DNA from 3 places in the Nonomuraea sp. CA-141351 genome. Region 2 is predicted to be linked to each of the others. Evidence: riboswitches for the same ligand, from Rfam matches in the RefSeq annotation. Region 2 holds a riboswitch; each other region holds the start of a gene.
The links. A riboswitch is a leader RNA that binds a small molecule or an ion and turns the genes downstream of it on or off. The one in region 2 is predicted to bind cyclic di-AMP.

Region 1 (7,276 bases), 4.8 Mb from region 2:
CCCGCCGAGGTGTGCTTCGCCGCGCTGCGCCCGGAACTCGTCGTGGGGTGCTTCTCCACGGGGCTGCTGACGGCGCAGCGCTACTTCGGGCTGCCCGTCGCCTCGTACGGCACGGACCTGGTGCTGGACCGGCTGGCTCCCTACGAGAACAGCAACCGGATCCCGGTCACCATCGTGGACGCGCTGCTGCCCCGTCTGTCGGCCGACGGGGCCATCACGCCCCCGCCGGTGGTGGATCTGCGCGGGCTGGTGCGGGCCGTGGGCTACTGCATGCAGGCCGAGACGTACCCGGAGCTGCGGCCCGCGAGCGTCGACTTCGACGCGCGTTACTTCAAGCGCAAGCGCCTGGAGACCCTTGGCTTCGTGGCCAAGCCGACCGCGCTCACCCGGCTCCGCAGGAAGATCCGCTCCGCGATCTGACTCGCGACCCCGGCCGGTGGGATGGCCACTCGCGCCGGCACGGCCGCCGTCCCTACAGGGACCTCGACCCGGGACGACGGGCCGGCTGCCTCCCACCGTCCGGGGTTTGCGGTCCTTTTGAGGGAGAGCTCCCGTCACTCCACCCTCCCTCAAAAGGGAACTCAACCCGCGACAACAGGCTGGCTGCTCTCCCACCGTCCGGGGCTGCGGTCCTTCGGAGCGGGAGGGGGAAGGACGGCCGGGGCCGCGCCGGCCCCGGTGCTGGGGCCGGGGCGGTCAATCGCCGAGGCCACCCCGACCGCGGGGCCGGGGTTGGGTGGTCAGCCGAGGGCCTTGAGGTATCGCCGCATCCGGCGCTTGGCCCGGTAGCCGGCCCGCAGCATCGAGGGGTGCACCTCCACCCGGAGCCGGGCCCGGCGCCGGGCCGCCGCGTGCTCGGGCCCGTCCAGCAGCGAGGCCGCGGGGACCCGCGGCCCGCCCGTCACCAGCCCCGTCAGCAGCCGAGCCCAGTCGTTGCGCTCCGCAGGGTGGAAGTAGTTGGCCGCGCACCACTCGGCCGAGGCAAGCCGGAAGTCGCCCTTGGCCAGGTCGTCGAGCGTGCCCAGCAGCCCGCTGCCCTCGAACACCAGGTTGATCATCTCGGCGCTCACGCCGAAGTCGCTCAGCACCAGCGACGGCACGCCCAGCGCGATCGCCTCCAGCGCCGCCGTCGAGCTCACCGTGACGAACCCGGCCGCCCGCTCGAGCTGATCGTGCATCGAGCCCGCTTGGAAGGAGAGCCGCCCCGGCTCCCCCATCTCCCGCCACAGCCGCTGGTAGTGGTAACGCTCGTTGTGGGTCTGCCGCTCGTCCTCCAGCGCGCGCAGCTTGACGACCACGTCCAGGTCGGGGCGGAGCCGGGCCAGCTCGGCCAGCCCCAGCAGGATGCGCTCCCGCTCCTCCCGCCCGCGCGGCACCTTGGCCTGGGTGGCGAACACGATCCGGTTCCCGCCTCCGGCGACCGTCTCAGAGCGCAGGAACGGCAGCCTCGCCAGGCCCACCGCCCCTCCCCCGCCGAGCCTGGCGGCGATCTCGGAGAACTCGGCCACCTCCCGCTCGCTGTGCACCACGAACAGGTCGCACCCGCTGCGGAACAACCACGCCTTCTCCGTCGCGGGCACCGAGATGCCCGGCAGTCCGCTGACGAACACCGGCCGCGGCCGCAGCCCCGCGAACACCTCGGCCACCAGCACGTCCACGACCGGCCCCGTGCAGGCCACCAGCACCACGTCCGGCTGCGTACGCTCGGCCAGCCGCCGCACGGACCGGGCCGACAGCACCGGCGGCGGCTCCACGCCGCCGCCCACGGCGGCGGCGATCTGCTCAGGCGAAGGCGTGATAGGTGTACGCACCACCACCAGCTCCGCCGCACCTCCCCCGGGCAGGTCGCCTAGCAGGCAGGCCGCCCACTTCAGGTACGAGTCGGAGTCGGCGACCGCCAACACTTTCAACCGGACACTCCCGTCAGATGCGAACGAAGGGCGGGGGCCGCCCTGCTGGTCCACCAGTCCTCGGGGACCTCCACGGGCTCGACGGCGACACCGCGCGGGCTGAGCAGCACCCGCAGCGAGGTGATCGCGGTCGAGGGGAGGCTGAGCACGCGCTGGCTCGCGTCCAGGCCGCGCAGCGTCAGTTCGGCGGGCGCACCGGCGTCGTGGACCGTGATCCCCGGGCGTTCCCGGATCAGCGCGACGTCGACGGGGTCCTCGCGGCGGTGCGGGTAGTACGCCAGCGGCTCGCGCGCGGCCAGGTCGGTCAGCCAGCGCAGGTAGTGGTCGCGGTGCACCAGGCCGTTCCTGACGAGCGAGGTGCCGAGGACGACCGTGCGCTCCGCCGGCCCTTCGGCGCTGGGCGGCTGGGCCCGCAGCCAGGCGAACTGGTGGCGTACCAGATCGATCCCGGCCCGACGTACCGCGTCTTCCAGGGACTTGTCGACGGGCAGGGCGGTGAAGACCGACACGTCGCTCAGGCGCAGCCGCAGCGCGGCCGCCAGGCCCAGCGCGGCGCGCAGCTTGGTCGGCTGGGCCCTGGCCCGCAGCAGCGGCCGGTACGGCCCCGCGGCCAGCAGCTCGAGCAGCCGGAGAGTGGCCAGACCGTCGTCCACGATCACGATGCGGCCCGGACGCGAGGTGAGCCAGCGCAGCTGCACCCTGCCGGAGAAGGCGTCGCCGACGGCCTGCACGCGTCTGGGCATGCGTTCGCGCGGGTCGGCGAGCTCCAGTCCGTCGGGTAGCCCGAGAGACCTCAGCTCCCGGCGCGTGGCCTTCAGCGGCCGAAGACCCGAGCGCGGCACGACGACCGTCTTGGGACCGAGCAAGCCTGCGTGGTGGGCCTCGACGGCGCACAGCATCTGGAGCGGAGACTCCACCCAGGCCGACGCCTGTTCGACCACTCCTGCTCCTCCCAGCCGGGTGATGGCCCGTTCACGACCGCTTCAAGCTAGCCCCGCCGCCTTAAGCCCTCAGAAACGCGACGTGAACAATGGAGGCTATGAACTCTCTCTTGCTCAACGCCGACGGCGTGCACATCCCGCAGCTCGGCTACGGCGTCTGGCAGGTCGCCGCCGACGAGGCCGCGCAGGCCGTCACGACCGCGCTGAAGGCCGGCTACCGGCACGTCGACACCGCCGCCGCGTACGGCAACGAGGAGGGCGTGGGCCAGGCCGTGCGGGAATCGGAGCTGCCGCGCCGGAAGGTGTTCGTCACCACCAAGCTGTGGAACGCCGACCACGGACGCGCCGAGGCGGCCTTCGAGGAGTGCCTGGCCCGGCTCGGCCTCGACTACATCGACCTTTTCCTCATCCACTGGCCGGTGCCGCAGCAGGACAAGTACGTGCAGGCGTGGAAGGCGATGGAAAAGATCTACCGTGATGGGCGGGCGAAGGCCATCGGCACCTCCAACTTCACGATCGACACCCTGACCCGGCTGATGAACGAGACCGACATCGTGCCGTCGATCAACCAGATCGAGCTCCACCCGTACCTGCAGCAGCGCGAAATGCGCGCCTTCCACGAGGCCAACGGCATCCTCACCGAGGCCTGGAGCCCGCTCGGCCAGGGCCAGGGGCTGCTCGACGACCCCGCGCTGGCCGTGCTGTCCGGCAAGTACGGCAAGACGCCCGCGCAGATCGTGCTCCGCTGGCACCTGCAGCTCGGCAACGTCGTCATCCCCAAATCCGTGACCCCGTCGCGGATCGCCGAGAACATCGACGTGTTCGACTTCATCCTCGACCCCGAGGACATGGCCGCCATCGGCGCGCTGAACAGGGGCCGGCGTTTCGGTCCCGATCCCGACACGTTCGACATGATGTGATTCGTCTACGATCTCCCGTGTGCGGGATTTTGCGTGGGGCATTGCGGCGACAGGCGGTATCGCGCGGACTGTGGGAGCGGCCATCGTGGCCGAGCCGGGGATGCGGGTGGCCGCCGTCGGGTCCAGGAACTTAGGACGGGCGCAGGCCCTGGCCTCCACTTTGGGCGCGGAGTCGGCGTACGGCTCCTATGAGCAGATGTGCGCCGATCCGGCCGTGGACGCCGTCTATGTCGCGACGCCGCACGCCCAGCATCTGCAGGTGGCGGAGGCCGCCATCGCCGCGGGCAAGGCCGTGCTGTGCGAGAAGCCGCTGGCCGCCACCGTGGACGACGCGGAGAAGATGGTACGGCTGGCGCGCGAGGCAGGCGTGTTCCTCATGGAAGCCATGTGGATGCGCTTCAACCCCCTCATCCAGAAGATCGCGGCCGACGAGCGCTTCGGCGACATCCGCTCCGTGCAGGCCTCATTCGGCTTCGCCAAGCCCTACGATCCGGCGCACCGGCTGTGGGCGCCGGAGCTGGGCGGCGGGGCCCTGCTCGACCTCGGGATCTACCCGTTCGGCCTGGCTCAGCTGCTCCTCGGCATGCCCTCTGACCTGCGGATCACCGGCTCCCTGGCCCCCAACGGCGTGGACGCGGAGGCGGCCGGGGTCTTGCTCTACCCCGACGGCAGGCGGGCTCTCGTAGAGACCTCGTTGCTCGGGAATTACCCGAACCATGCCTGTGTTGTAGGTACTCAGATGCGGGCGGACGTCCAGGCGCCGTTCTGGGCCCCGCAGCGGATTTTACTTTCCGGGCGCTCCATGGAGCCGGAGGAGCATGTGCTCGATCCGGCGGACAACGGATACGCCGGAGAGCTCCGCGAAGTCCGCGCCGCGACGGCCGAAGGCAGGACCGAAAGCTCGGTCATGCCGCTTGATGAGTCCCTTGCCATGATGGGGCTCCTGGCCGCGGCTCGCAGGCAGCTCGCCTAGCTGGGTCGTTACAGATTTGTAGCCTCTTGCCTTATGCATTACATTTGAGGCATTCTTGAGACATTCGTCCGGTTTGTCCGGCGATGTCCGACCATCGCGACACACATCACAGGACCGTCCTGTGACCGCTGAATCCGCCTCCGGGCGGAACCGGGGACCCAAGTCCCATGGGGTGAATCGGCACTTCGGTGCCGTAGGGCAGCTTCCACGCCCGAATCCGTCAGCTAACCCGGTAAGCGGCATGGAAGCAAGGAGTAACCCCCTCGATGGCCAAGTTCCGCATTACCGCTGCCACGAAGACCAACATCGTCCGAGCCGCGCTCGGCGCGACCGTCCTGGCCTCCGGGCTCGGCGCCCACATGACCGCGGCCTCCGCCGCGGACAAGCAGCCGGCCACCGCAGCCACTCACGACAACGACCGTGCCAAGTCCCGGGAAACCAAGATCAACGTCACCGCCTCCCAGGTCCTGGCGCTCGCCAAGTCCCAGGTCGGCACCTCCGAGAACGCCTACGGCGGCGGCACCCCGTACCAGAAGTGGTACGCCAACTCACAGCGCGCCGCGGAGACCATCGCCCGTGACGGCGGCAGCCGGGCCGACTACGTGAACGCCGCCTGGTGCTCGATGTTCGTCTCCTGGGTCGGCGAGCAGACCGGCGCCCGCCCGCAGGTCGGCTGGGACGCCTACACCGTCGCCCACGCCAAGTGGTTCGCGGCCAACCACCGCTTCGGCACTGTCGCCAAGCCCGGCGCGGTCGTGTTCTTCTCCTGGAGCGGCAGCAAGAGCCTCGACGACATCCAGCACGTCGGGTTCGTCGAGAAGGACAACGGCGACGGCACCATCTCGACCGTCGAAGGCAACACCGGCAACGGCAAGGTCGAAGAGCGCGTGCGTCCGAAGTCCCAGGTCGTCGGCTACGGCTACCCGCAGTACGCCGGCTGACCCTGTTGCGCTAGACGAGCGCGCGTCCCGAAAGGGGCGCGCGCTCTTCGCATTCCACCGGCGAGGCGGGTCAGGCGCAGGCCGGATGAGCGGCCCGCCACCTGGGAAGACCCGAGGGAAGCAGGCTCGCGGGAAGAGCCACGCGCGAACCTCGCCAAGGAGCCGCCATGAGACCCAGCCCACGCCCAGGAGCCGTCGTCTCGAAGCAGCCATGAAGGGCGGGCTCCAGTGGGTCGCCGACGGGTTGTTCCCCCGCGGCGGAAACCCACACGGCCTCCTGCCCGCCCTGCTGATCCTCCTGGCCATGGTCACCGGAATCGTGGACGCCGTCAGCTACCTCGGCCTGGGCCGCGTCTTCGTGGCCAACATGACCGGCAACATCGTCTTCCTGGGCTTCGCCCTGGTTGGCGGAGGAGACCTGTCGAAATGGGCCCCTCCCCTGTCCCTCGCCTGCTTCGGGACCGGAGCGTGGAGCGCCGGCCTGCTGACCAGGCAGGTGGGGAACGCGCGGCGGGCGTTCACCATCGCCACCACCGTGCACGCGGTCCTCGTCGCGGCCGGCCTCGTAGTGGCCCTCACGGCCGGACACCACACCGCCGGGGCCAGGGCGGCGCTCATCGCGCTGCTCGCGTGCGGCATGGGCCTGCAGAACGCGTCCGTACGCGCGCTGGGCGTACCCGACCTGGTCACCAACGTCCTCACCACCACCCTGACGGGCCTGGCCGCCGACACCCCCGGGCGGGCGGCCTTCCGCCGGTTCGCCTCCGTCGCGGCGATGTTCCTCGGCGCGCTCGCCGGCGCCACGCTGCACCTGAACATCGGCCCCGCAGCCGCGCTGACGCTCGCCCTGGTCCTGCTCGCGATCGTCGCCCTCGCAGCCCGCGGGCGCTCATGAGAGGAAGAAATCCGCCAGAGCCCGCGCGACCCCCGCCGGGTCGTTCTCCATCGGGATGTGCCCGGCCCCGGGAATGCGCACGAGCGTGCTGTTCGGGATCTCGGCCACGAAGCGCTCGGCGTACCGGACCTCCTGGAACGTGTCGTCCTCGCCCCACACCAGCAGCTTCGGCGTCTCATCGGCCTTCAGCGCGGGCACCAGGTCCAGCGTGTAGCGGCTGTCGGCCGCGCCCGCCAGGGCCATCCAGGACCGGCCGACCCGCAGGTCGTGCCACGGCTCCAGGTAGCCGGCCAGCTCCGCCTCGGAGGCCGGCCGAGCCAGCGCGGTCGTGACGGCCTTGCGGCGCGCGGCCAGCAACTCCTCCACGGTCGTGGCCGCCACCACAGCGGGATCCCGGTAACGGGCCACCCCGGGCACCGGCCAGGAGTCGTACGTGACCGAATTGACCAGAGCCAGCCGCCGTACCTCCGACTCGACCAGCAGATGCTGCGCGACCGCGCCCCCGATGTCGTGCCCCGCCACCAGCAGCGGCGCCTGCGCACCCACCGCGGCCGCGAACCGCCCCACCCACGCCGCCAGCGCGGGCACCGCCGCCGTCTCCCCTGTGAGCTCCCCCTCGGAACGCCCCAGCCCCGGCAGATCGACCGCCACAGGCCGCAGCCCCGCCGCCGCCAGAGTGTTGATCACCGGCTCCCA
Region 2 (7,276 bases):
GGATTCGGCTGACTGGCCGATCAGTTCTGGCTCCTCGGCCTGATCCTCACGGTTTCGGCGACCTCCGAGGACCTCGGATCGGACCAACTTCACTACGCCAAAGATGAAGGCGCCGCCCACCACCACCGGGGGGATGAGCGCTGACAATACGTCTGTAAGGGCTTCCATTCGTCCTCGCCTCCACGGCTAGCGGGGTTTCGGGGGCGCATTATGTGGATGGGAGCGCGACCAGGAGGAGCACTGGGACCCTCGTGACGCACAAGGTGTCTACCACCCAGACACGACCATAGCGGCGCACAGATGCCCCACGCGTCGCGGGGGCGCCAACGTCCGGCAACCCGGACGCCCCATAGCCTAATGCCAGTCTCTCCAGACTCCTTACCGGATCAAGGGAAAATTTTGAGAATTGGCATCCCGCCTGGGGCAGATGGCTCACTGAAGATCTTTTACGACGCGCGTTCCAGCTAGTCTGTCATGCGGTCCCCGCTCCAGGGGCTTGTCGATCAGGATGAGCAGGCCCACACAGAACAGGAGCATTCCGGCGAGCAGATTGGCCACGGGAATGCCCATCAGCATGACAGGCCCCGGATACAGCAGGGACCGTTTGAGCAGCGCCCCGGACGGAACATCGTCCGGGGCCAGGCGAATCCTCATGATCGCCTTCCCGAACGTCCTGCCGCGCCTGGAATGGGCCCACCAGTCGTAGCCCACATAACCCAGCCCTGCGGCCAACCACGCGAACGCACCGGGCAGCCGGCCGTCGAACACCTCCAGCATGCCTACAGTTCGGAAGATGCCCCATAGCGCGATGAACAGAATGTAATAGAACACCCCGAAGACGAGCGCTTCAATCGCTCGGGCGGCGAGCCGTTCCCACCATTCCGCGGGCAGCGCGTCCGCCCACGACGGCGACCCGGCCATAACTCCCACCTCGCGTCATCAGCGACCCAGGCCCTCATTTTGGTACGCCTCCCGCACACAAAACAGGGGCCGGCACGAAGCCGGCCCCTGCTTTTACCTGTCGCGTGAACTACTTGATCTTCACCACTACGGTGTTCGCGAACTTGTCGGCGAACGTCTGCTGCAGAGGCTTGTCCCACAGCTGCGAGGCGCCGTTCAGACCCGTGCCGATGACGCCGAACAGCGGGCCGATGAACGGGATGACGCCGAGGAAGTACCAGCCCCAGGTGCCTGCCGCACGCTTGAGCGCCGCGTCGGTGGCCAGGCCGCCGGGCGGCATCCCGGCACCGACCGGCACGACCTTGATGCCCATGACCATCTTCCCGACCGTCTGGCCGTTCATCTTGGTCATGAAGAAGTCGTAGCCGACATACAGCAAGGCCAGGAGGAGATACTGAACGAGCCCCACCAGGAAGCCGCTCAGGATACCGGTGGTAAGACCTGTGGCGGAGTCGTAGCCCACGGCGAGCAGGCTGACGACGATGGTGATCAGCGTGTAGAGGATGCCGAAGATGACGCCGTCGATGATCCTCGCCACCAGGCGCTGCCACCACTCCGCCAGCGGAGCCGGCGCGCCGGGCGGCTGCACGCCCACCGGACCCGGCTGTCCGTGGGCCTGACCGTAGCCGGGCTGGCCGTACTGCTGCGGCTGCCCGTAAGCCTGGCCGTACTGCTGCTGGTCGCCGTACTGCTGGCCGTAGCCCGGCTGGGCCTGCTGCTGGCCGTACTGGGGCTGACCGTACTGCTGCTGGCCATAGTCCGGCTGGCCCGGCTGCTGCTGGCCGTACTGGGGCTGCTGACCGTACTGCTGCTGCCCGTAGTCCGGCTGGGACTGCGGCTGCTGGCCGTACTGCTGCTGGCCGTAGTCCGGCTGCGACTGGGCCTGCTGGCCGTAGCCCTGCTGCCCGTAGTCCGACTGCGGCTGCTGGCCGTACTGAGGCTGCTGACCATAGTCAGGCTGGGACTGGGCCTGCTGACCGTACTGCTGGCCCGAGGGAGGCTGCTGGCCGTAGCCCTGCTGCCCGTAGCCGGGCTGCGACTGGGGCTGCTGGCCGTAACCCTGCTGGCCCGACTGCGGCTGCTGGCCGTACTGGGGCTGCTGGCCGTAGCCCTGCTGGCCCGGCTGCTGCTGGCCGTACTGGGGCTGCTGACCATACTGCTGCTGCCCGTAGTCCGGCTGCGACTGGGCCTGCTGGCCGTAGCCCTGCTGCCCGTAGCCGGGCTGGGACTGCGGCTGCTGGCCGTACTGGGGCTGCTGGCCGTATTGAGGCTGCTGCCCGTACTGGGGCTGACCGTACTGCTGTTGCTGGCCGTACTGGGGCTGCTGGCCATACTGCTGTTGCTGGCCGTAGCCCTGCTGGCCGTACTGGGGCTGCTGACCGTAGGCATCGTCCGCCCGGTAGCCGACCACAGTCACGTCGGGGTCGGGCTCGCCGGGGCGGCGACCCGCGTTCTGTTGACCGTATTCCGGAGTGCCGGCGGGATTGTCGCCGGATTCGTCCTGTGGATACGGCGGCTGTCCGGTGCTCACCGTGTCACCTCGCTTCGAGTGCGCATGTGGCACGTGTCAGGACACATGCCTGTGCTGCCCAACGTATCGACATAGGTATCAACAATCACCTTTCCATCTGGTCAAGGTCCGCGTCACCCGATGTCAGGTGGAGCAGCATGCGGGTGTTGCCCAGCGTGTTCGGCTTGACGTGTTCCAGGTCGAGGAACTCGGCCACACCCTCGTCATACGAGGCCAGCAGTTCGGCGTAGACCTCGGGTGAGACCGGTGTGCCCTGGATCGGGCGGAACCCGTGCCTCGCGAAGAAGTCGACCTCAAAAGTGAGACAGAATACACGTCGCAGACCCAGATCTTTGGCGTGCTGGATCAACGCGGAGACAATCCGGTGGCCGACGCCCATCCCCCGGCACTCGGGATCCACGGCCACCGTGCGGATCTCTGCGAGGTCCTCCCAGAGCACGTGGAGCGCGCCGCAGCCGACGACCTGCCCGCCTCGGTCGGCCACCCAGAACTCCTGTACGTCCTCGTACAGCGTCACAGTGGCCTTTTCCAGGAGCCGCGGGCCCGCGCCCGCGTAGGTGTCCACCAGGCGCCTGACCGCGCGCACGTCGGGCGTGCGGGCTCTCCGGACCACCACCGCGGTCTCGGGCGTTGTCAGTTCGGCCACCTGCTCCATGGCTCTCCAGGGTACAGATCTCATTACGGCTCGGCCCTAACTCCCATAGCTCGGCCCATCCTGTTACATCCCGTGGCCAGACGAGCACGGAGCTTGCCCCCAGTCTCGTTTGCGCGAAAGCACGGACATAGAGGGCATAAGGTCTGTTCTGCACAGGTGATCACGAGATCACCTTGTGACCCTTCGGTTGTGAAACCTCTACAGACTTGGCAGTTCTGGTTGAGCACGAACCTGGAGTGCATTAGTGTCCAGCGACAATGTTTCCACGCGTGCCGCGCGGGAGACACGCTCAATTCCCGAAAGGGAAGCCGGGGATCCATCGGTGGCGACCTCCAGCGCCACCACAGGGGTGAGTCCGAGTCTCTCGGTAGGGCTGCTCCGGCCCGAACCCGTCAGCTAACCCGGTAGGCGTCCAAGAGAGGAGCTGGTTGGTGAAGCGCACGCGCAACGGCGGGGGGAAGTCGGCGGGCAAGCACGCCCGCCCTCCGGAACGGGCACGGCGCCCACGCCACTTCGGTGTGGTGAGTCTCACAGTCGCCGCGCTGCTGTTCGCCATCCCCGTCGGTTCGGCGTCCGCGGACCCCAAGCCCTCGTTGAAGGAGCTCGCCGACCAGGCCCAGGAGCTGCACACGCAGATCGAGACGCTGACCGAGCAGTACAACGGCCAGCGGGAGAAGCTCAAGACAGCCAAGAAGGCCTCTGAGGTCGCGCAGAAGACGCTGACGAGCAGCGAGACGGATCTGGCCGCCAAGCGCGCGAAGGCCGCCCTGCTCGCCCAGAACGCCTACATCACGGGCGGCCTCACCAAGACTCTGGCGTTCGCGACCTCCGAGGACCCCGAGGAGTTCCTCAGCCGCGCCGCGACCTCGTACGCACTGGAGCAGGAGCAGGGCGAGGAGATCAACCAGCTCGCCAAGGCCATGGACGCCGCCGCCCGTGCCAAGGCAGGCGCCAAGGCGCGCATCGACGAGGTCCAGAAGATCGTCGATGACCTCCAGTCCAAGCGCGACAAGATCACCAAGCTGGTCACCAAGGTCGAGAGCAGCCTGTTCAAGCGGGCCCTCGGCGAGGCGGGGCAGCCAGGCACGCGCGCCGTGCGGGTCAACCTGCCCATCGCGGGCAGCGGCAAGGCCGCGGAGGCCGCGCGGTGGGCGCTCACGCAGCAGCTCAAGCCGTACGTCTGGGGCGCCGAGGGCCCGAGCTCCTACGACTGCTCCGGGCTGGTCATGGCGGCGTACCAGCGGGTGGGCATCTCGCTGCCGCACTACACCGGCGACCAGTGGACCGCGGGCAGGCACATCTCCCGCTCTGAGCTGCGGCCCGGCGACCTGGTGTTCTTCTACAGCGACCTGCACCACGTGGGCATCTACATCGGCGGAGGCATGATGGTGCACGCCCCGCAGACGGGCGACGTCGTACGGGTCTCGGCACTCGGCAGGCGGCCCTTCGCCGGCGCGGTGCGCATCGCCGACTGAGACATCCCGCAGCACTAGATCAGCTGGCGGCGCGCGGCCCAGGCCACGGCCTCGATCGCCGTGGCGACGCCGATGCGGTCGCAGATGCCCCGTAATCTCCGGCGTACCGTGCGCCCGCTGATATCCAGACGTCTGCCCACCCGATCGACCGTGACTCCCCTTGCCAGCTCCGCCAGCAGCGCCAAATCAGCATGGCTTAGCTCAACGCCTTCAGTGAGCACATCCATCGGGAGCCCTCCCCCCCAACAGCAGAACTCGGACCTCACAGATGGGCCAAAGCCGCTCCTCGCAGACGGTAAACGCATCCTGGAAAGGTCGTCAAGCATGACAATCGCCGCACTTGACGAGCTCTATTGACATGATCCGTTATATATGAGGCACTCGCGATATGTCAGGGCGCCCGGTCTCGGATGAGTGATCTCATTGGGCCTGCCATGTGCCATCAATGGGATCTTCGGGCGTTGCCGATTTGGATCTGTTCGGCGCGGAGTTTCGGTGTGATCCATAAGCCGGTCGTTGCCGCCGGAGCGCGCGATTCGCGATCTTCCGCTCGCACGGCGAGCCACCAATCGCTCGCTTTGTACGGCGCCGGCACTCCATTCGAGAGATCCAGGTCAAGCCGACGTATTGGATTATTCGGAGCCGCATGCTCCGATTGGCCTAGGGGTAATCGAGTGGCCGCCGCCGCGCTGCTCGCGCCGCCGCCCGTGGCCGGCGGCCCTGTTTCCGGGCGTGCGTGCCCGGTCCCCGATATGGCGATCATGCCGGCACTCGTGAGGCTTCGGGCGCTTCCGGCGTTGGAGCGGGACAATCGCCGGCGACCTTGACCCGATGCTGACAACTGCCCTCGTATCGGTAACCGGCGTGCCGGAAGGCAGCTTCGCGACCACTTTCTGTAAGGGACTCGGTCAGGCGTTGGTGGCGTCGTACCGGTCCCTGGCCGCCTCGACGTCCTCGATGTGCGTCTCCGCCCAGCTCTTGATCGCGGCCACCAGCGGCATCAGGCTCTCGCCCAGCGGGGTGAGCGCGTAGTCCACCCGTACGGGCACCGACGGAGTGAGCGTGCGCGAGACCAGGCCGTCGCGTTCCAGGCCGCGCAGGGTCTGGGTGAGCATCTTCTGGCTGACGCCCGCGACGCGCCTGGCCAGGTCGCTGTAGCGGCGCGGCCCCTCCGCCAGCGCGCTGAGCAGGAGGGTGACCCATTTGTCGCTGAGGCGGTCGAGAAGCTTCCTGGAGGGGCATTGGGCGAAGTACGCGTCGAACGCCTGCCTGGCCTCGTCACGCCGCTCCACCGCCGTCTTCGTGGCCATCTGTTCGCTCCTCCTCCTGGGTGGGTTACGCACTTCAAGGTGCCTCCTTACCAGAAGAGAGTAACTCTTCCTACGCTCGTCGCCATGACGAACATGCGTGCACTCATTGGCGGCTCCGGCGCTCCTCAGCTGGTGGAGGTGCCGGTGCCCACCGCGGGGCCCGGACAGGTGCGGATCAAGGTGGCGGCGGCCGGGGTGAATCTGTTCGACCTCGCCGTGGCGGCCGGGACGCTCGCGGACCACGGCGTGGCCCGCAAGCTGGACTCGTACGGGCTCGGTTTCGACGCCGCCGGGACCGTCGACCAGGTGGGCGACGGGGTCGCGTTCCGCGTGGGCGAGGAGGTCATCGGACTCGTGGCGCGCCTGGAGCTATCGGTCAAGGCGCAGGCCGAGTACGTGGTGGTCGACGCCTCGGCGGTGGCGCGGGCCCCACGCGGCTTCACGGCCGTGGAGGCGGCCACGATCCCGCTCAACACGCTCACGGCCTGGCAGGCACTCGACCGCGCGGGCGCCGGCCCTGGCCGTACGCTGCTGGTCACGGGGGCGGCTGGAGCCGTCGGCGGCTACCTGGTCGAGCTGGCCACCCTGCGCGGTGCCCGAGTGGCGGCGGTCGCGAGTGCCGGGGACGAGGAGCTGGTCCGAGGGCTGGGGGCCGAGTGGTTCGTGCCCCGCGGCGACAATGTGGCCTCCTCCGTACGTGCCCTCGTCCCCGGGGGCGTGGACGCCGTCGTGGACGCGGCCGTGCTCGGCCTGGCGGCCTTGGACGCCGTGCGGGACGGCGGGGCCTTCGTCGCGCTCTCCGCGGGGGTGGCGCCCGTGGGGCTGCGTGGGATCGACGTCGCCACGGTGTTCTTCCGGGCCGACGCCGCCCAGCTCGCGGAGGTGGTGCGGCTGGTGGAGGGTGGCCTGCTGACGTTGCGGGTGGCGGAGACGTACCCCTTGGACAAGGCGGCCGAGGCCCACGCCCGCCTGGCCGCCGGCGGCCTCCGCGGCCGCCTCGTCCTCATCCCCTGACCCGCCGCCCTCGCGCGCACCCCAGCGGGCGACGCGGGCGGCGGGCCGCCGTACGGGTCAGTGGGTGGGCTTGACCAGCGGGAACAGGATGGTTTCGCGGATGTTCTTGCCGGTGAAGGCCATGATCATGCGGTCGATCCCCACGCCCACACCACCCGTGGGCGGCATGGCGTACTCGAGGGCCTGCAGGAAGTCCTCGTCCAGCTGCATGGCCTCCAGGTCGCCGCCGGCTGCCAGGAGGGACTGCTCCGTCAGGCGGCGGCGCTGCTCGATCGGGTCGACCAGCTCCGAGTAGGCCGTGCCCAGCTCGGTGCCGAAGCCGATCAGGTCC
Region 3 (7,276 bases), 710 kb from region 2:
TGCAGACTGAGCGCCGTCGAAAGCCCTCCGATGCCGGCACCGATGACCAGTACGTTCATGCCAGCTCAGTGCCCTGGGGTAAGGAGGTCATGCCATGTCTCAGAGGCCCAGCCCACCCATAGCGGAGTACGAACAACGGAGTTCGAACAGCTCCAGGACGCATCGCCCTCACTATTGCCCACGGTCTAGCACTGACCGTCGCAGATCACACAGGTGGCCAGGCCGAAGACGACACTGAGGCCGCCGATCGGCGGGCGGAGATCCGGGACCTGTCGCGGCGAGTGCTGATCGGGGCGGTGCTGACAGCGCCGGTGGCGCCGACGGTGATGGCGCACGAGCTCTTCGGCGCTACCTGGGTGCCCGGCCTCCTGCTCGACCGCTGGGTGCAGCTCGCACTGATCACGCCGGTGATGTTCTACGCGGGCTGGCCGATCCACCGGGTGGGTTGGCTGAGCCTGCGCCACCGGGCCGCGGAGATGAACAGCCTCATCACGCTCGGCACGAGCGCCGCTTACGTCTACAGCCTGCTGGTCACCGCTGCCCCGGGGTTGCTGCCGGCTGAGCTGCGGGATGTGTACTACGAGGCCGTCGGCGTCATCCTGACCCTGATCCTGCTCGGCCGCCTTCTGGAATCGCGCGCCAAGGCCGGGGCCGGAGAGGCGATCCGCAAGCTGATCGGTCTGCAGGCCAGAACCGCTCGGGTACGCCGCGACGACACGGAGCGCGAGATTCCCATCGCCGAGGTGCTGCCCGGCGACCTGGTGATCGTCCGGCCGGGCGAGAAGGTGCCGGTGGACGGCGTGGTCGTCGACGGCCGTTCCACGCTGGACGAGTCCATGGTCACCGGCGAGTCGATCCCTGTGGAGAAACAGCCCGGCGACCAGGTGGTCGGGGCGACCGTCAACCAGACCGGCGCGTTCACCTTCCGCGCCGAGAAGGTCTGCGCACAGACCGTCCTGGCCCAGATCATCCGCCTCGTTCGGGCGGCGCAGGCGTCCAGGGCCCCCATCCAGCGTCTGGCTGACCTGGTGTCGGGCTACTTCGTCCCGGCGGTCATGGCCATCGCCGTGGTCACATTCGCGGCGTGGTACGTCGCGGGCCCCTCCCCCGCGTTCACGCTCGCCCTCGTGGCGGCGGTCTCGGTGCTCATCATCGCCTGCCCGTGCGCTCTCGGCCTGGCCACCCCCCTGTCCATCATGGTGGGCACCGGCAAGGCCGCTCAGGCCGGCGTCCTGATCCGCGATGCGGCGGCCCTGGAGACCGCGCACAAGCTGGACACGATCGTCCTGGACAAGACGGGCACCATCACCCGCGGCCGCCCGGCGCTCACCGACGTCGAGCCGCTCGCCTCCTGGACCGTCGATGATCTCCTGCGCCTGGCCGCTTCCGCCGAACGCTCCTCCGAGCACCCGCTCGGACAAGCCGTTGTCGCCGGCGCAATCGAACGCGGCCTGCCCTTGACCGACCCATCGGACTTCGACTCGGTCACCGGCGAGGGCCTCTCCGCCACCGTCGAGGCACGTCATCTGCTGATCGGCGGCCGACGCCTGCTGGCCGACGCGGGCGTGCCCGCCGTGAACCTCGAACCGGCCGCCGATCGGCTGGCCGCGGCGGGCCGTACCCCCATCATGGTGGCCGTAGACGGAGAGCCCGCCGGGGTGCTCGGCGTGGCCGACACCGTCAAGGACGACTCGCGCGTCGCCGTCGCCGCGCTCCAGCAACTCGGCCTGCAGGTCGTGATGATCACTGGCGACAACCGGCGCACCGCCGAGGCGATCGCCCGCCAGGTCGGCATCACCCGCGTGCTGGCAGAGGTGCTGCCCCAGCACAAAGCCGCCGAGATCGCCCGGCTCCAAAGCGAGGGCCGTCGGGTCGGCATGGTCGGCGACGGCATCAACGATGCTCCCGCCCTGGCCCAGGCTGACGTCGGCTTCGCCATCGGCACCGGCACGGACGTGGCGATCGAGGCCTCCGACATCACGCTGATCTCCGGCGCGCTCATCGGCATCCTCACCGCGGTGTGGCTCTCCCGCGCCACCCTGCGTAACATCCGCCAGAACCTGTTCCTGGCCTTCGTCTACAACGTGGTCGGCATTCCCATGGCCGCCGGCATCCTGTACCCATTCCTCGGCATCCGGCTCTCCCCCATCATCGCCGCCGCCGCGATGGCCCTGTCCTCGCTGTCAGTCGTCGCTAACGCCAACCGGCTGCGCCGCTTCACCCCGCCACCTCTCCAGCCCGCCGCGGAACCCCCGGCCGAACTGCCCGTCACCGTCGAGCCAGGCGCCGAGCCGGAGGAGACCATCGATCCGGTCTGCGGCATGCAGGTCGATCGCGCCACCGCCACCGCCTCACTCCAAACAAGGCGGCAGCACCTACTGGTTCTGCTCCAGCCACTGTCGGGACACCTTCACCGCACAGGGACCGCTGTCGCGCTCGAGGGGGCACGCCACTCGTCCCCACCCCATGCCTGAAGCCGATCACTCTCGCTATCGTCCTGCGCACCCTGCCTGCGGCGGGCCGACAGTTGACCCAGTAGGAGCGCTCATGGTGCTCATTGAAGGGACAGGTCGGGGCGGGACCTTCGTAGGTCCCGCCCCGGAATTTCGCCTGTCAGGCCTTGTACTGCGGGTAGCCGTACCCCACGACCTGCGACGTGGGGCGGATCCGCTCCTCCACCTTGCCGTTGCCGGTGTTGCCCTCGATCGTGGTGATCGTGCCGTCCCCGTTGTCCTTCTTGACCAGGCCCATGTGGTCAATGCTGTCGACGGTCTTGTCGTCCCAGGAGAAGTAGACGACGGCGCCTGGCTTGGCGACGGTGCCCCACCGGCCGTTGTTCTGGAACCACTTGGCCCAGGTGATGGTGTAGGCGTCCCACCCGACGGTAGGCCGAGCGCCGGCCTTATCGCCGACCCAGGAGACGAACATCGCACACCATGGAGCGTTCGCGTAGGCCTGGATGCTCCCGCCGTCACGGGCCACGGTCTCCTGCGCACGAGGCGAGGACATGTACCACTGGTGGAACGGCGTCCCGCCTCCTGCGGCGTTCTCGGTAACGCCCACCTGGGACTCCGCGATCTTGATTACCGCGTCCGCCGCGACCTGGCCGGGCTTCCGCTGGGCGACCTCTGCGGCGTGCGCACGGTCGTTCTGGTGCTCGGCGGCAAAGGCGGGGGTGCCAGTGATGAACGCGCCCGCGGTGACGGCGGCTGCGACCGCGATGTTCATCGGCTTCAGGGTGCGCGAAAGTACGGTCTTGGTCATGCTGGGGGTTGCTCCTTGCTTCCATGCCGCCTACCGGGTTAGCTGACGGGTTCGGGCCTGGAAGTGCCCTACGGAACGGCTCTGCGAGTGTTCCGATTCACCCCAAAGAATTGGGTCCCCGGTTCCGCTCTTCGCGGATTCGGCGGCCGCGCCTACCCGCTGGCATGCTGCTGGCGCAGGTAGAGCACGGTCTCGGCAATGAAGGACGCACACCTGTAAAGGGTCCTAGTCGTGCGCCCCAAGTACCCCCCTAAGGTAAGTATTCCCCATAGAGCAGTGCAAGACAGAACCATGCGATTCCGGGTAAAACTTACGAGCATCCCTTACCAGGCAAGGTTTTCAGTTGGGAATTCTTTACCTTCTTCCTGGACATTCTCCGCCCGATCAGGGGGCAGAGAGACTGGCCGTCGGACGGTGGTGGAGGACCCTCAGACAGTCGCGGCCCGGTGGCGTCCGGCGTGGCGCGCATGTCTGCCCGACGGCTGGCGCCGGCTCCTCACCGAGGTGAGCACAACGGCGATGCAGATTACGCTGACCAACGCAGCGCCGGGGACCATCACGCCCCTCCGGCGCCGCCCACACTCACCGGCGAGCCACCTGCGGGGGACACGCGGGATGACTCACATCTCAACGCGCAACCACCACAGGCAGCGATGCCCGCGCCAGAGCAGGCGAAGCTGGGGCATCAGATCTCCGCCGGGAAGATCGAGAACGCCAAGCGGCTGGGCATCAGTACGTGATCTACAAGCAGCGCATCTGGCACGTCCGCACGGGAACGTGAAAGGCGATGAGCGACCGCCGTGGCGTAACCGCCAACTACTACGACTACCCAAACATCTCTGTTCGCTAGGAACGGTGCGGTAGGGATGGCGTCGCAGTTGGTTGCCGTCATACCCGCAGGGGCGCGCGGCGGCGACGGCTCGCGTGTCAAGCGCCACTGAGCTCGACACTGGGCTCGCCACCTGGCCTACTACATGAACTAGTAGTATCTGCGCTATGCGCTATCCACGGCTTCGTGCAAGGGGTGTGCTGGTGGGCCCCGACGCCGGGGGACGGGTGCGCACCAGCCGGGATGAGGAGCGCACTTGGCGGGCGGGCGGCGCGCTGCCCGGTCAGGCCACCGCGTTCGCCGCCGTCGACAGCAACCGGATGCCGGCCGCAACGGAGGATGGAACTGTTTACGAGTCCCGGAACGGCGGTGTCGACTTCACCGTCGCGTTCCGACCCGCGGTCTCATGAGCGTCCGCGAGTTTAACCGTCGTCGCGCTCCATCTCGCGGCGCCGTGAGCGTGCTGCGTTCGCGGCGCATGCTCATTCCGACCGCCGTCGTGCTCGTGGCGGTGCTGGCCTATGCCGTGTCAGCAATCGCGCTGGCCGGGAAGATTCCGCCAGGCACACGGGTGGGCGACGTGGACATCGGCGGTCTGTCTCCGGAGGCTGCTCGCTCTCGCCTCGAAGCGGAGCTGGGCAAGCGGGTGAACCAGCCATTGACGCTGATCGCGGCGGGTAAGCGGAAGGAGGCTACGCCTGCGGAGCTGGGGCTGGGCTTCGATACCCAAGCGACAGTCGAGGCCGCGATGGCGGGCGCCGCCACTCCGATGGGCGTTGCCCGTTCCCTCTTCGGCAGTCGCCAGATCGCACCCGAGATCACAGTGGACGAGCAGCGTCTAACTGCCGGGCTCGCCGGTCTGGCCAAGAGCGTGGATACCAAACCGGTCGAGGGCGGCATCCGCTATCAGGGACTGGAACCGCGAGCGCTGCTGCCGAAGCCCGGACGCACGCTGGACCGCAACGGTGCGGCACAAGCCGTGCGGGCGGCCTTCGCGGCCGCACGCACCTCCGTCGAGTTGGACGTCCAGGCGACGTCTCCGAACGTCACCCCCGATGAAGTCCGCCGCATCGCCACGAGCACGGCACGCACGGCGATCGGGGCCCCGCTCACGCTGGCCAGCGGCGGCAAGCAGGCCACCGTGTCCCGGGAGCAACTGGCCGCCGGCCTCCGCTTCGTCTCTGACGGCCGGGGAAGTCTGCGCCCGTCCTACGACGCTGCCAAGATTTCCGCAGGCGTGGCCGAAACGCTGCTGATCACCCCGCCGAAAGACGCTTCCTTCAAGATCGTCAACGGCAGACCACAGGTCGTCCCATCCAGGGCAGGCCATGGCGTCGACATCAGGACACTCGGCCCGGCGATCTCCAAGGTCGTGGCGGCAGGCAGCCGCCGCGTCGATCTACCTGCCACCGAGCGGCAGCCCCGGGTTACCACGGGCGAGGCGAAGAAGCTCGGCGTGAAAGAGAAGGTCAGCTCGTTCACCACGCAATATCCGTGTTGCGCGCCTCGCGTGACCAACATCCACCGCATCGCCGACATCGTCGACGGTTACGTGGTTCAGCCTGGGGAGACGTTCTCGCTCAACGGCGTAGTCGGCAGGCGCGACAAGGCGCGTGGCTTCGTCGAGGCGCCAATGATTCTCAACAACCGGTTCGTCAACGACGTCGGTGGCGGGGTGTCGCAGTTCGCCACGACGATGTTCAACGCGGTGTTCTTCAGCGGCTTTCAGGACGTTCAGCACATGCCGCACCAGTACTACATCTCCCGCTATCCCGCCGGGCGGGAGTCCACGGTGTCCTACCCCCAGCCGGACTTCCGCTGGCGCAACGACTCCCCCTACGGTGTGCTGATCAAGACCTCGTACACGGCCACGTCGGCCACCGTGCAGTTCTGGAGCACCAAGCGCTACGACATCAAGTCGCAGAGCTCCGAGCGATATGACGTCAAGCCCATCCCGACCCTTACCGACTCCGGGTCCGAGTGCATCCCGATGGACGGCGTGGAAGGCTTCGCCATCGACGTGTGGCGCATCTTCGAGCAGAAGGGGAAGGTCGTGCGCAAGCAGCGCTTCCACACCGTCTACGATCCCGAACCCCGTCTCACGTGCAAAAAATGATTACTTAGAGCCAACCGTACATGTGCGGAGAGCGATATAGGCTGCTGCATGTGATCGTTGACATGCACCGGAGCGGCCGCGGACACGGCTGGTTGCTCGTGGTGTTCACGATCATCACCACGTTCCATCTCCTGCTCTGCGACATCGGGCCACACGCCCATGGCAGCCTGTCCAGCGCGCACCATCAGCTGATCTCACACGATCACGGAGGGGATGGCGACCACCACGCAGCAACGTGCGAGGATCCCACCATCGAGTCCGCTCCGGTGATGGCTCCGCCCCCTGGCGCGAGGATCACCACCGCCATGCCACATGGACCGGACGATCTTCCGGTCCCGGCGCCGGCGGGAGGCGCGCCGCGTTCGGGGACCGCCTTGCTCACAGCCGTTTGCGTGTCACGGGTATAGCCGTGCCCGGCGTGCGCCGGTTCGGCCGCGCCTGCCGTACATCCAGGCATCCGTGACTGTGGCGAGGACCCATCACCATGAACACCATCCATCGGCGTCAGCCTGCCCGCATATGGGCCGGCCGCTCTTCCCTTGCCGGTCTAGTCGGCGGGACACCCGTGCTGTGGATCCCCGAACTGTGGGACGAGCATGGGCGCGGCTTCTGGGCGAAGCTCGAAGGCCACAACCCCGGCGGCATCAAGGACCGCCCGGCACTGCACATGATCGGCCAGGCCCGCTGCCGCAGCGAGCTCCGCCCCGGAGCGCCGATCATCGAGTCCACTAGCGGCACGCTCGGCCTGGGGCTCGCTCTGGCCGGGATCGCCTACGGGCACCCTGTCATCCTGGTCAGCGACCCAGGCATGGAGCCGATCATGCACCGGCTGCTGAGCGCATACGGCGCCCAGGTCGAGCTGGTGGTCGAGCCGCTGCCCACCGGCGGGTGGCAGGAGGCCAGGCGGGAACGCGTACGCGCACTCCTCAAGGAGCATCCCGGCTCCTACTGCCCGGACCAGTACCACAACCCGGACAATGTCGGCGCCTACGACCTGCTCGCGCGGGAGCTGGCCGAGCAGCTCGGCCAGGTTGACGTGCTGGTGTGCAGCGTCGGCACGGGCGGGC

Region 1: it holds a riboswitch for cyclic di-AMP, as region 2 does, so the genes downstream of both, ACQPWU_RS21390 (CHAP domain-containing protein) here and ACQPWU_RS58685 (NlpC/P60 family protein) in region 2, are expected to answer to the same signal.
Region 3: it holds a riboswitch for cyclic di-AMP, as region 2 does, so the genes downstream of both, ACQPWU_RS02200 (CHAP domain-containing protein) here and ACQPWU_RS58685 (NlpC/P60 family protein) in region 2, are expected to answer to the same signal.

What each region holds. Positions count from the first base shown of each region.
Region 1 is NZ_CP191982.1:4,519,103-4,526,378, reverse strand. It holds gene ACQPWU_RS21415 (polysialyltransferase family glycosyltransferase) at 1-420, shown strand, start outside; gene ACQPWU_RS21410 (DUF6716 putative glycosyltransferase) at 741-1,904, opposite strand; gene ACQPWU_RS21405 (hypothetical protein) at 1,907-2,851, opposite strand; gene ACQPWU_RS21400 (aldo/keto reductase) at 2,950-3,771, shown strand; gene ACQPWU_RS21395 (Gfo/Idh/MocA family protein) at 3,791-4,744, shown strand; cyclic di-AMP (ydaO/yuaA leader) riboswitch at 4,861-4,998, shown strand; gene ACQPWU_RS21390 (CHAP domain-containing protein) at 5,011-5,685, shown strand; gene ACQPWU_RS21385 (YoaK family protein) at 5,897-6,580, shown strand; gene ACQPWU_RS21380 (alpha/beta fold hydrolase) at 6,575-7,276, opposite strand, start outside.
Region 2 is NZ_CP191982.1:12,479,092-12,486,367, forward strand. It holds gene ACQPWU_RS58665 (RDD family protein) at 433-921, opposite strand; gene ACQPWU_RS58670 (RDD family protein) at 1,031-1,555, opposite strand; gene ACQPWU_RS58675 (hypothetical protein) at 1,571-2,566, shown strand; gene ACQPWU_RS58680 (amino-acid N-acetyltransferase) at 2,577-3,146, opposite strand; cyclic di-AMP (ydaO/yuaA leader) riboswitch at 3,423-3,572, shown strand; gene ACQPWU_RS58685 (NlpC/P60 family protein) at 3,578-4,621, shown strand; gene ACQPWU_RS58690 (LuxR C-terminal-related transcriptional regulator) at 4,636-4,848, opposite strand; gene ACQPWU_RS58695 (winged helix-turn-helix transcriptional regulator) at 5,530-5,931, opposite strand; gene ACQPWU_RS58700 (NADP-dependent oxidoreductase) at 6,016-6,945, shown strand; gene lysX (bifunctional lysylphosphatidylglycerol synthetase/lysine--tRNA ligase LysX) at 7,003-7,276, opposite strand, start outside.
Region 3 is NZ_CP191982.1:432,439-439,714, reverse strand. It holds gene ACQPWU_RS02210 (flavin-dependent oxidoreductase) at 1-59, opposite strand, end outside; gene ACQPWU_RS02205 (copper-translocating P-type ATPase) at 297-2,474, shown strand; gene ACQPWU_RS02200 (CHAP domain-containing protein) at 2,614-3,264, opposite strand; cyclic di-AMP (ydaO/yuaA leader) riboswitch at 3,277-3,419, opposite strand; gene ACQPWU_RS02195 (hypothetical protein) at 4,261-4,503, shown strand; gene ACQPWU_RS02190 (VanW family protein) at 4,548-6,209, shown strand; gene ACQPWU_RS02185 (PLP-dependent cysteine synthase family protein) at 6,694-7,276, shown strand, end outside.